Regions from separate parts of the Alicyclobacillus hesperidum subsp. aegles genome, predicted to be linked through region 2. Evidence: riboswitches for the same ligand, from Rfam matches in the RefSeq annotation. Region 2 holds a riboswitch; each other region holds the start of a gene.

Region 1 (4,282 bases), on a different contig from region 2:
GTTGTCCACAAGCGCGAGCGGAACTGTCCGCTCGCGCTTCGTCGTTCGCATGTTTACACATCGCTCTGTTAGCCTTAATTGTTGTTTTCTTTGACCATAATGGTACGATTCTGGAAAAAGGATAATTCATAGACGGACAGGGCGTTGCATATTAAACACATTCGAGAAGCACAATTCCGCATTGGTGTGGTTTGTCCACGTTGCCAGAACAAATCAACCATTCGTCACGGTAAAGTAGATGACCGCCAACGGTATCTGTGCAAAAGTTGTCGTGGCACGTTCAGCGATTTGACGGGTACACCACTGGCATATGTCAAGAAGTCGACGGATATGTGGGTTGAAGTCGCTCGTTGCATGCGAGATCGTGCCGTCAAATTGCATATGAACTCGGTATCGCCGTGTCTACTGCGTTCAATTGGAGACACAAGGTACTGGTTTCACTTCACTCCAGCACGGACTTAGCAACTGTATTTTCAGGCATCGTTGCTCGTCAGATGTTGCCCATACTCAGTCAGAACACGGTACTTTGCACTGACGCTTACCTGAGTTGTAAAAATCAAACTAAATTGTATGTCATTTGCCAAGCCCCCCCTCAATCAAAGCAAGGGCGAACGCACGAGAGGCGTATACCACATCCAGAACGTCAATGCCTATCACAGCCGTTTGCAGGGCTGGATGCAACGATTTCTCGCCATGTCCTGCATCGATAGTAAGATGGTTCAATACAAATCATATGCTCTTGCAGGAAACTGCGTCATTTGTAACGAATCTATTCTGAATTATCAATATGCTGGAAGTTTATTTTTCGTCTCTCATGAGACAGGCGAACGAGAACCCGACCAACTATGCCGCAGAGATTGTTATCACTCACTTGGTCGGAAGAGAACTACCACCACCAGTTAGCACGAATGGAGAGAGGGGGAATGGGTAGTGTTTAGCCACAAAGTCAACGAAGACACACAATTGAGATTGTTGGAAGTTCGAGATGCTGACCAGTTATTTGCATTGTTGGACCAGTCACGCAGTTATCTCCGAGAATGGTTACCTTTCGTTGACGGGACACGTACCGTTCGGGATATAGAAGATTTCATTCAGTCTGGATTACAGAAGTACGCAGCCAATAACGGTGTGGAACTGGGTATATGGTATCGTGGTGAACTCGCAGGGGTTCTCGGTCTCCACTACATCAATTGGACGAACCGATTGACAAGCGTCGGGTATTGGATTGGTGAGATGTTTCAAGGCAAGGGCATTATGACAAATTCATGTCGAACACTCATTGACATTCTTTTCAAGGAAAATGGACTGAACCGAGTTGAAATACGGGTTGCTCCGCAGAATCTAAAAAGCAGGGCAATACCTGAGCGTTTGGATTTTCAAAACGAAGGATGTAGACGACAAGCCGAATGGTTATATGACCACTACGTAGACCACATCATTTACGGAATGCTCGCACAGGATTGGAAGGTTTGATTTTGAATCAAATGGGCTGTCCCAAAAGCCCTTGTCAAATGACGCAATCCCAAAAAGCAGTCCGCCTCAACTTTAAAGTGGGGCGGACTTTTCATATCCACGCTGATTTAGAACGGTGCAGTCGGAGAAGAATTTCTCAAGAAAACCTTTTGGGACACCCCCATTTAGATTTTCGAAAACAACATTTAATGAGAACAGAGCGTTACACATATATACCGCAAACTTGGTTGTCGAGACTTGTCAAACACTATATCTAGTGTTAATCTCATTCTGCAAACCACAATTACATAGACGAATCCTGGTGCTCGCAATCGCGAGTGAAAAGGGAATCCAGTGGAAAGCTGGAACGGTCCTCGCCACGGTGATGTTCGATGTGCAAGCTATGGCTCTCAGCCAGCCACTCCGTCCTTGATGGGGGAAGGCGCTAGCACAGATGAGACTCAGTCCGGAGACCTGCCAGGATTGGTTGTGCATCACTCCCACGAGGGATTGGGAAGGGGCGATGGACGTAAAAACACGTGGTTCGAGCGCTTTGGCTTAGCTCGAATCAAAACCGTAGTTTTAGAATGTCGAACCCTGTTCCTTGATGGGAACAGGGTTTTTCTATGAAAGCGATGAGGAGCGGATAGATCATGACGGAACAAAGCGCGACCGGTGTGGCGCAAATGGAGAGGGAAGAATGGACCGAGCGGCTTGCGTCATATCGCGTGTACAAGTACAACGGCGGGGAGGCAGGATTCGACCCGAAGAAATTTTATACATTTCTCGAGCGTGGATGCGCACAAGTCGACGGGTATGATCCAGAAAGCTTGGCGCAGGCGATTTACCCGCAGCTGCGCGACGGCATGGCGACGTCTGAGATTGCCAAGATTGCAATCCAGGCAGCCGTAGAGATGACAAATGTGAATGAACCGAAATGGCAGTTTGTCGCTGCACGCCTCCTGTTATTTGATTGCTACAAGCAGGCGGGACGCAATCGCGGATACGACTCTATCGGTTATGGGGACTTCCACGAATTGATAGAACAGCTTGAACGAATCGGACGCTACGGCACCTACGTACGCGAGCACTTCAGTGTGGAAGAAATCAAGGAACTGGCCGCCTATATCAAGCCCGAGCGGGACTACTTGTTTAACTACGTTGGTCTTAAACAACTCATGGATCGTTATGCCATTCGCAACCTCGCCGGCGGTATCATGGAACTGCCTCAAGAACTATTCATGGGCGTGGCTATGCACCTGGCGATGAAGGAACAGGACAGGCTCCACTGGGCGAAACGTTTCTACGACATGCTGTCGACGTTACAGGCGACCGTTGCAACACCGACGCTCAGCAATGCGCGCAAACCGTTCCATCAATTGAGTTCCTGTTTCATCGACATGCCCGAGGACGATCTCGTCAGCATCTACGCGACAGATGAGGCTTTTGCGAGAGTTTCGAAATTCGGCGGCGGCATGGGCATTTACGTTGGCAAAATTCGCGCGCGCGGATCGGCTATCCGCAACCATCCCGGCGCCAGCGGTGGCGTGGTTCCCTGGATTCGGAACTTCAATAATACGGCTGTTAGCTGTAATCAATTAGGCATGCGCAGCGGTGCAGCGGCTGTTTACCTGGACGTATGGCACAAGGACATTCTTGACTTTCTGCAACTGCGCACGAACAACGGCGACGAGCGCATGAAAGCACACGACATTTTCCCAGGTGTCTGCATTCCCGATTTGTTCATGCGCCGGGTCGAAGAGCGTGGTACGTGGCATCTGTTTTGTCCGTACGAAGTGCAAAAGGCGATGGGATTTTCGTTGGAGGATGCTTGGGGCGAAGAGTTTGAACGTAGATACGAGGCTTGCGTAAACAATCCCAACCTGCCTCGCAACGAAATTCCTGCCATCGAGATCATGAAACGAATTATGCAATCTGCCTTTGAGACCGGCACACCATTTATCTTTTTCCGCGATGCGGCGAATCGCTTAAACCCGAACAAGCACGCGGGCATGATTTATTGCAGCAACCTTTGTACTGAAATTATGCAAAACATGAGCCCATCGCGGCGAAGTGAGGAGATTGTCGAAGGCGATGTCGTCACCGTGCGGCAACAAGCAGGCGATTTTGTCGTGTGTAATCTATCTTCGCTCAACCTTGGGCGGTGTCGTGATCGCGAGTCGATTCGGGAGACGGTGCGCCGACAAATTCGCGCGATGGACAATGTGATCGATCTCAATCACTACCCTGTCGCACAGGCGGCCATTACGAATCGAAAGTACAGGGCAGTTGGCCTTGGCGTCAGCGGCTATCACCAATATCTCGCCGAACACGGGCTCGTTTGGGAATCTGAGCAGCACTTGCGGCATGTCGACGAGCTCTTCGAATGGATCAATTACTTTGCAATTGAAGCATCGCTGGAACTGGCAAAGGAAAAGGGGCCGTATCCACTGTTTCATGGCTCTGATTGGGAGACGGGCGAATACTTCGAACTGCGCGGTTACAGGAGCCGCCCGGGTGGCCCGGATTGGGATACGCTACGCGCACAAGTTGCTCGCCACGGTGTGCGCAATGCGTACCTTGTCGCCATCGCGCCGACGAGCAGCACAAGCCTCATTGCGGGCAGTACCGCCGGAATCGATCCCGTGTTCGCGCGCTTCTTCCTCGAGGAGAAGAAAAACGGTGTCGTGCCACAAACGGCGCCGAATTTGAACGAACGCACATTCTGGTACTACAAAGAGGCGCACACCATTGACCAGAGTTGGAGCATCGAAGCGTGTTCGGTGCGCCAGCGGCATGTAGATCAGAGTCAGTCGTTTAATCTGTACAT
Region 2 (4,282 bases):
GATACACGGCCGCAAGCGACTCCACACTTTCGAATTCGGCGACAACCTGCGGGGGCGGCGATGCGCGCCACAGCAACTGAACAGGTTGCCTACACGCCGCCACAGGTTGCAGCGGCCTATGCCTTTCCGGAAAACGTCGATTGTACGGGGCAGTGTATCGGCATCATTGAGCTTGGCGGTGGGTATTCAGATCAAAATATCGGCGAGTATTTCGCGTCACTTGGTATGGCGCCGCCACCTCTTGTTGCGGTAGGGGTAGATGGAGCAGTCAACCAACCGACCGGCGATCCGAATGGCCCGGACGGCGAAGTCGAGCTCGATATCGAGGTTGCCGGCGCCGTCGCTCCAGGTGCAAAGCTCGCTGTTTATTTTGCGCCAAATACGGACGCTGGGTTTTTGAACGCGATCACGACGGCTATTCACGATACGACGAACAAACCTATGGTGATTTCTATCAGTTGGGGCGGTCCTGAGAACGGTTGGGCGCCGGCCTCTATCCAGGCGATGAATCGGGCTTTGCAGGACGCGGCTGCGCTTGGTGTGACCGTGTGTGTCGCGGCCGGGGACAGCGGATCCACAGATGGCGAGAACGACGGTTTGTACCATGTTGATTTTCCCGCATCGTCACCCTATGCCTTGGCTTGCGGGGGGACGCGTTTGGTAGTGGAAAATGGTCAGATTGCGAGTGAGACCGTCTGGAACGACGGCGCACAAGGTGGCAGCACCGGGGGCGGCGTGAGTAGCGTATTTGCGCTTCCCAGCTGGCAGCAAAACGCACAGGTGCCACCGTCTTCAAACCCCGGCGGCACGGTTGGACGCGGTGTGCCGGACGTCGCGGGAGATGCTGACCCTGCGACAGGCTACGAGGTATTGGTCGACGGCGAAACTGCGGCAATTGGTGGGACGAGTGCCGTGGCACCCTTGTGGGCGGGGCTGGTCACCATTGCAAACAAGACCATCGGTCAGCCTGTGGGTTATCTCAACCCAGTGCTATATAGCTTGCCAAAAGCGGCGCAGGCATTTCGCGACATTACACAGGGCAACAACGATATCGCCGGCACAGGGGATGTCTATGCGGCGGGGCCCGGTTGGGACCCGTGCACGGGCCTTGGTAGTCCGATTGCCAATCGACTCATTGCAGCACTGCAGCAGTTGCAGCAGCAAGATCGAGGTCAGGCGTGATCGCAGAGGCTTCTGTCTAGCTGGGCAATTGCGAAAATAATAAGGCAGTGATATAGTAGCCCCACAACTTGATATGCTCGCTTGGTTTCACTACGACGGTGAATGAAAAGGGAATCCGGTGCGAATCCGGAACGGTCCCGCCGCGGTGAGGAACGACGCTGTTGACGTTGCGGCTTATCGGCCGCGAGCCACTCGCTTGGATGCGGGGAAGGCTGTGCGACAGCGGATGACATCCGAGTCCGAAGACCTGCCAGGCGAAGCAGCTCTGTGTATCCCACGTGGGTTTGGGATTGGGGCAGGAACGAAGCAGGATTGTTTGCTTGGCCGGTGTGTGTTGACGTCGGCTGCAACGCTTGCCTATATATCCAGTCTCCATGCACCCCCGCTTCCCGTGTGGAAGTGGGGGCTTTTTGATTCCGCTCGCGCTCGGGAGTTTAGCATCACATCATCTGGGGAGGCGACACGACTTTGGCGATTGCAGCAACACTAGGATTTCCGCGCATGGGCCCGCGCCGTGAACTCAAGCGGGCACTCGAATCGTTCTGGCAAGGCAAGTCGACGGAGGCAGAGCTGGGCAAAGCGGCTGCCGACATCAGGCGCCTGCGCTGGCAACTGCAGAAGGAGGCGGGCATCGACTGGATCCCATCCAACGATTTCTCGCTTTACGATCACGTTCTCGACATGGCTGTTTTATTCGACGCCGTGCCTGACCGCTTTCGTGGGCTACCAGATGGCTCGCTCGCGCAGTATTTTGCCATGGCGCGCGGTGCTGAGGGCGTGGCAGCGCTTGAGATGACCAAGTGGTTTGACACGAATTATCATTACCTCGTTCCTGAATTCTCAGCGCAACAAAACTTTAGGCTGCGAGCCAATAAACCGTTGGCCGAGTATTTGGAAGCGCGGCAACTGGGCATCGAGACCGTGCCGGTGCTCTTAGGTCCTGTATCGTTTTTGCGCCTTGGCAAGGTGCGCGAACAAAATGTGGAGCCCTTGTCCCTGATGGCCCAACTATTACCTGCTTATGGCGAGCTACTTAACGCTCTACACGATGCCGGGGTACAGTGGGTGCAAATCGACGAGCCCTGCCTGGTTCTCGATCTGACGGATAGCGAGCGGTCAAGCTTGCACGAGGCGTATACGTACCTCGCGGCGCAGTCGGTGCCCAACATGTTGCTCACCACATATTTTGGTTCCATCGCTGACAATTTGGAGACGGCTTTGTCACTACCGGTACAGGGTCTGCATCTGGATCTCGTTCGTGCACCGCAGCAGTTGGCGGAGCTGGCGCGCTATGGCTGGCCTCAAGAGAAACGGCTGTCTGTCGGCGTGATCGACGGTCGCAATATATGGCGGGCCGATTTGCACGAGGCTCTGGTGCTCGTTGAGCAGGCCGCTTCTATCGCCGGGCTTGAGCAGGTTCACGTCGCGCCGTCGTGTTCCCTGTTACACGCGCCTTGGGATGTGGAATTGGAAAGCGACATGGAACCAGAGGTGAAGTCGTGGCTGGCATTTGCTGTGCAAAAGCTGTCTGAGTTGCGGGTGCTTAAGCGCGGGGCGAACGACGGTAAGGATGCGATTGCGGAGCATTTGGCTCTGAGTCGTGAGGCGCGCAGGGCACGGACGGCGTCTCCACGCTTGCGCAATTCGGCTGTCGCCACACGGATGGCGCAGTTGAGCGGTTTGCAATTGGCACGCGCATCGTCGTTTGCAGAGCGCAAGTCCAAGCAACAGGAGCGTCTGCAGTTGCCACCGTTTCCGACGACAACCATCGGCTCGTTTCCGCAAACGCAATCTGTGCGCGACACGCGGGCGAAGTGGCGCAAGGGGCAAATTTCAGATGCGGAATACGAGTTGTTCTTGCAAGGCGAGATTATGCGTTGGATCGTCATTCAGGAAGAACTTGGTCTCGACGTGCTTGTGCACGGAGAGTTTGAGCGTACCGATATGGTAGAGCACTTTGGCGAAAAGCTGGACGGGTTTTTGTTTACGCGGCACGGTTGGGTGCAGAGTTATGGATCGCGCTGTGTGAAACCTCCTATTATCGTCGGCGACGTGGCGCGTCCCGAGCCGATGACTGTCCGTTGGACGAGTTATGCGCAATCGCTGACAGAGCGGCCTGTCAAGGGGATGTTGACCGGTCCTGTCACGATCCTGCAGTGGTCGTTCGTCCGCGACGATTTGCCGCGCCATGAGGTGTGTCGCCAGATTGCACTCGCCATTCGCGATGAAGTGTTGGATTTAGAGGCGGCAGGGATTCGTGTCATTCAGATTGACGAGCCGGCTTTGCGCGAAGGCTTGCCCTTGCGGCGGGCAGACTGGGACGCCTACCTTGAGTGGGCAGTCGAATGTTTTCACATCGCGGCCAGTGGTGTGAAAGACGAGACGCAAATCCATACCCATATGTGTTACGCCGAGTTTCATGATATCATGCCTGCCATTCAAGCCATGGATGCCGATGTCATTTCGATTGAAACGTCGAGATCGCACATGGAATTGTTACAGGCGTTTGAAGCCTTTCAGTACACAAACGACATCGGGCCCGGCGTCTACGACATTCACAGCCCGCGCGTGCCCGATGTCCATGACATGGTCGGATTGTTGCGCAAGGCGGCCAGCGTGATCGATCCGGCGCAACTCTGGGTCAATCCGGATTGTGGCCTGAAGACCCGTGGCGAGGCAGAGACGCTGGCGGCTTTGCAGGCGATGGTGATGGCAGCGCGACAATTGCGTCAAGAGCCTGTGACGTGCGCTACGAGCATCTCTTGAAAATGGGTTGCGGCCGTGGTTAGGGCGCGCTGTTTTGACCAGATCACGGCCGTGTCGGTCTCGATGGTCGGTTCGATTACGCCGTAACGCAAAGCGCCTTCTGGCCGCAGACGCACGGCCAGTGCAGGGACGATGGCGACGCCGATGCCTGCTTCGGTTAAGGTCAGGAGCGTCGCCACATCCGGACTTTCGCAGATGATGTTCGGGTGGACTCCCTGTGCCTGGCACATCTCGATGAACATCTCATAAATGCCTCTGCCGCCATGGCTGTGTAAAACGAGCAGCGGTTTGTCGGCGAACTCTGACAATCCGATGCGGCGCTCGTGCTTGGCTC
Region 3 (4,282 bases), on a different contig from region 2:
GGCAATCCCTGCCCGTTGCCGCTCTCCCCCCGATATCTGAGCAAGTGGCACATCGAGCAGGCGCTCGAGGCCCATTTGAGCGACAGCAGCCATTACGGCTTCCTGCCGGGAGGAGCCCTGTGCAAAAGCGGATTCCCTGCTGTACCTTCCCATTTCCACAAACTCGCGCACGGTAAATGGGATGTCATCGCCAATAAACTGTGGCAAATAGGCGATTTGCTGAGCGCGCCAGCGCGGTGGCTGACTTGTGATAGGCAGATCTGCCACAACCACTTGCCCGGAGGTCGGCGCAATAAGTCCAGCCATAAGGCGAAGCAGCGTCGACTTCCCGGCTCCGTTTGGCCCGATCACGCCAACCACTTGGCCCAACTCAAGCGCAATGGACATCGGTTTTAAGACCGGCAAGTACGCAGCGGACTCCAGTCGCACACCAGCCATCGCGCTCATCTCCTTCGCCAACTGCGACCATGTTGAAATAATAAGAACAGAAAGAAGGGCGCGCCTAAACACGATGTGACGATGCCCACGTTCAGTTCAACCGGGGCGACCACCGTGCGCGCAACGAGATCGGAGAGCGCCAGCAGAGTGGCCCCACCTAAAGCACAGGCGGGAATCAGATAGCGGTGACGCGGCCCCACGAGATAGCGGAGAACATGTGGAACAATGAGGCCGACAAACGAAATGACGCCTGTTGTGCTCACGGAAACGCCGACGACGAGCGCACACAGCCCAAGCGCAATCTGCTTGACCCGCTGCACGGCCACACCGACACCTTCGGCATGTTCTTCGCCGGTCACCATGATGTCGAGGGCCCACGCCAAAGTCAGAAAGGCGGGCAACACAACGCCGTCGACGATGGCGAGGATAAACGTCTCGTGCCAATTGCTGCCGTCAAGTCCACCAAACAGCCAAAACATCATCTGCTCCATTGTCTGCAGTGGTGACATGTCGAGAATCGCCGTGATGATGGCGCTACACAACGAACCCACAGCAACACCAGCCAAGAGCAACGCGTAAAGATTCGTCCGGCGACCGAAAGTGGAAAGGCGATAAATGAGGACGACCACCGCAAGGCCACAAACGAACGAGCCGACAGGCGTTACCCACAGCCATTTGTTTGACCAACCTAGGGCAATGGTGAGCACTGCGCCAAGGGCACCACCGCTCGAAACGCCGATCACGCCCGGGTCTGACATCGGGTTCTTGAAAATGGCCTGGAGGACGCAACCGGCCACAGCCAGCGCTGCCCCCGCCAACAGCGCGACCAACAATCGCGGCCAGCGAATGGCACCGACGACAATCGCGTCGAGCGACCGATGGCCGCTCGCGTACGCGATGGTGTCGCCAGGAATGTGCCAAAACGGGATATAGACGGGGCCAATCCCGATTTCGAGCGCGACGGCGACGCACAAGGCGAGCCCTAACAGCGCGAACGCAAGGGGCCGCCGACACCTCATGAAAGCACCTGAACCGCCGGAACGTGCGCGTTCGGGTGAATCACTTTTGCCACATCATAAACGCCTTTCACGACATATTGCGAAACGGATGACAAGTCGGCGCTGTCGATGGCGTAAAGATGATGCTCACGGATGGCCGCAACCGACTGCAAAGCCGGATCGGACGCTAGTTTTTTGAGAAACGCGGCATCGTCGCTCGAATCGATGATCACACTGGGGTTGAGTTTGACAATCTCCTCATCAGTGATCTTGGCCCAACCCTTCAAGCTCGCGGCGGCGTTTTTCCCGCCGGCCATGCGGATGATATCGTTGACCGTCGTACCTTCGCCAGCGGCGTACCCATAAGAACTGTAATCGAGGACCGTCGGACGACCGTACGGCGCGACCGCGTGTTCGATCTTGGCGATGTTGTGATTCATATTATTTACGATGGCCTTCGCCTTTTGCGGCTCACCGACTAGCTTGCCAATGACGCCAATGTTGTGCTCAATCATCGCCACCGAGGTAAAGTCGTTGAACTCATAAACCGGAACGCCCGCACTGCGTATTTGGTTCACCACTTTTTGTGGCGCATACGATGCCATGAGCACCAAATCCGGGTTGACGGCGAGCGCCTGCTCGGCGTCGTCACCGCTCCACTGGTGAATCCCTTTGACAAGGTTCGTGACATCCGAATATGTGGCGTCGCTGGAGAGGTTGGTCACAAGTGAAATGCGCGATTTCGGAACGAGTGACACGAGAATCTCGTCCGTGCCCTCGGTGCCTGATACGATGTGCATTGGCTCTTTTTGGATGGTAACCTTGGTGCCGGTGTCGTCGGTCATCGTGATCGGAAACGAAGCGGAACTGGATGCGGCTGCCCCGCTCGTTCCTTGCGTGGCGTTACCGCCGGATCCGCCAGTTGCCGCACCACAACCGGTAAGGGCCGCAACCGCGGCCAATGCCGTTGTCCACATTGCCCAGCTTGTCTTTCGTCTCATAAAAAAATGGACCCCCATTCATCTGGAGCGTCCCTTGCGAGAAAGTTGCCTGTGTCCGTCGTGCACGCCTCTCTGGACGCGCATGTCGAAACAAACCTTTCCTCGAAGGTTGGCTCGTAAGCAGCTAGGCAGGTCTCCTGGCTCACAGGTTCGTGTCGCATCCTTCCCACCCTACGGCAGTGGATTGCAATACGTGCCTCGTAGCAAAGGCGCCTATCCTGTTCACAGTGGCGGGACCGCACCGGATTTACACCGGTTTCCCTATTCTCTTCGCTTCGCGCGAAGCACCTAGCGGCTGGTTCAGTTCGCCTTTCATCCTAGTCAGCGGCGGCCCTGCTGTCAATCCTCTTGTGGGCGATCGCGGCGCGAGCGCGGATCGCGAAAGACTGGTGGGCTATTCGCGTAGTCGATGTCGTCCACGTGCATGCGGGCATTAACGGCCCGGGCAAGGACAAAGAGCAGGTCTGACAGCCGATTTAAATACCGCAGCACCGCGCCTGGGACCTCCTCGAACTCGGCCAAACGGACAACCTGACGCTCTGCTCGGCGCACCACTGTGCAGGCGACGTGCAGGGTTGCCGCTGGTTGCGAGCCCTGGCGGAGGACGAACTTGTCCAACTTATCTGCCTCTGCTTGGTATGTATCGATGTATGGTTCCAGCACCGACGCCGCATCTTCAGGCGTGCGTAGCACATAGGCAGTCGCGGACTTTGGTGCGGCCAAATCGGCTCCGACGTCCCACAAGCGCTGCTGGATGGCAAAGAGTAGCTCGCGGATGTCCGCAAACTGTGGATCGACAAGCTGGCTTGAGGCCAAGCCAAGAAAGGCCCCGGCCTCGTCCACCGTCCCGTATGCTTCGACGCGCAAATCGCTTTTGCGTCTCCGTTCGCCGCCGATCAGCGCTGTCGTACCGAGATCGCCCCCGCGCGTGTATAATCTCATCGTATATTCTCCTTCCATGGTTTTGCCCAGCCATTAAGAAAGACAATTTCATCAATGGCGATGCGATTGCGCCAACCGACCCTCTGCAAGATGGGTTCGTCCGCAAAATGAGGCGTATAGCCCAGCGAAAGCAAGGCAACGGGATCGACGTGTTCAGGAATACCTAAGAGGGTTCGCAAATCCCCCTTTTCATACATCGATACCCAGCCCATACCTATCCCTTCCGCACGCGCGGCCAACCACATGTTCTCAATGGCACAGGCAGTCGACATCAGGTCGGTTTCAGGAATCGTGTTGCGCCCGAGTACGACGGGTCCGCCCCGCGTCGGGTCGTTGGTGACGCAAATGGTCCACGGCGCCTCGCGCAATCCCTCTACCTTTAGCCGCAAATAGTAGTCCCTCTGCTCATCTGGAAATTTCTCACCGGCACGCACGCGTTCGCGTTCGACGAGCTCGGCGAGTTCGGCAAGCAGCTGTTTATCGCGAATCGCAATGAAGTTCCAAGGTTGCATATAGCCAACCGACGGCCCCTGGTGCCCGGCTTCCAAAATGCGCCGCACGACCGTGACGGGCACGGGATCGGGCAAAAACACGCGAACGTCGCGCCTTGTGGCAATCGCTTTGTACACCGCCTTGCGCTCGGCATCGTCAAAGTCCACGGCGACCGGCGGCATCTCGCGCCTTGTATCTGCATCGTTGAAGACGAGATGGCCTTCATCGTTAGGCAGATCGCCGGCAAACGGATTGGAGACGCGCGCGTCGGCAAACGTCGCTGTTTCCGCCATGATTTCACACCCTGCTTTGATCAGCGGCCAAGCCATCATGGCCCCCGTTCCTTCACCGACGCGCAGGCCCATATCGAGCATAGGCGTCTTTCCAAGCGCGGACAAAATCCGGCCATGC

The links. A riboswitch is a leader RNA that binds a small molecule or an ion and turns the genes downstream of it on or off. The one in region 2 is predicted to bind cobalamin.
Region 1: it holds a riboswitch for cobalamin, as region 2 does, so the genes downstream of both, QMF38_RS03765 (ribonucleoside-diphosphate reductase subunit alpha) here and metE (5-methyltetrahydropteroyltriglutamate--homocysteine S-methyltransferase) in region 2, are expected to answer to the same signal.
Region 3: it holds a riboswitch for cobalamin, as region 2 does, so the genes downstream of both, QMF38_RS01475 (ABC transporter substrate-binding protein) here and metE (5-methyltetrahydropteroyltriglutamate--homocysteine S-methyltransferase) in region 2, are expected to answer to the same signal.

The regions. Positions count from the first base shown of each region.
Region 1 is NZ_BSBJ01000005.1:189,481-193,762, forward strand. Features, by position in the region: gene QMF38_RS14780 (IS1/IS1595 family N-terminal zinc-binding domain-containing protein) at 187-462, shown strand; gene QMF38_RS03760 (GNAT family N-acetyltransferase) at 931-1,473, shown strand; cobalamin riboswitch at 1,756-1,948, shown strand; gene QMF38_RS03765 (ribonucleoside-diphosphate reductase subunit alpha) at 2,106-4,282, shown strand, end outside.
Region 2 is NZ_BSBJ01000068.1:71,965-76,246, forward strand. Features, by position in the region: gene QMF38_RS12195 (S53 family peptidase) at 1-1,182, shown strand, start outside; cobalamin riboswitch at 1,249-1,451, shown strand; gene metE (5-methyltetrahydropteroyltriglutamate--homocysteine S-methyltransferase) at 1,651-3,948, shown strand; gene QMF38_RS12205 (LysR family transcriptional regulator) at 3,912-4,282, opposite strand, start outside.
Region 3 is NZ_BSBJ01000003.1:57,152-61,433, forward strand. Features, by position in the region: gene QMF38_RS01465 (ABC transporter ATP-binding protein) at 1-438, opposite strand, end outside; gene QMF38_RS01470 (FecCD family ABC transporter permease) at 444-1,457, opposite strand; gene QMF38_RS01475 (ABC transporter substrate-binding protein) at 1,454-2,437, opposite strand; cobalamin riboswitch at 2,548-2,744, opposite strand; gene QMF38_RS01480 (cob(I)yrinic acid a,c-diamide adenosyltransferase) at 2,777-3,379, opposite strand; gene bluB (5,6-dimethylbenzimidazole synthase) at 3,376-4,053, opposite strand; partial or broken gene cobT (nicotinate-nucleotide--dimethylbenzimidazole phosphoribosyltransferase) at 4,135-4,282, opposite strand, start outside.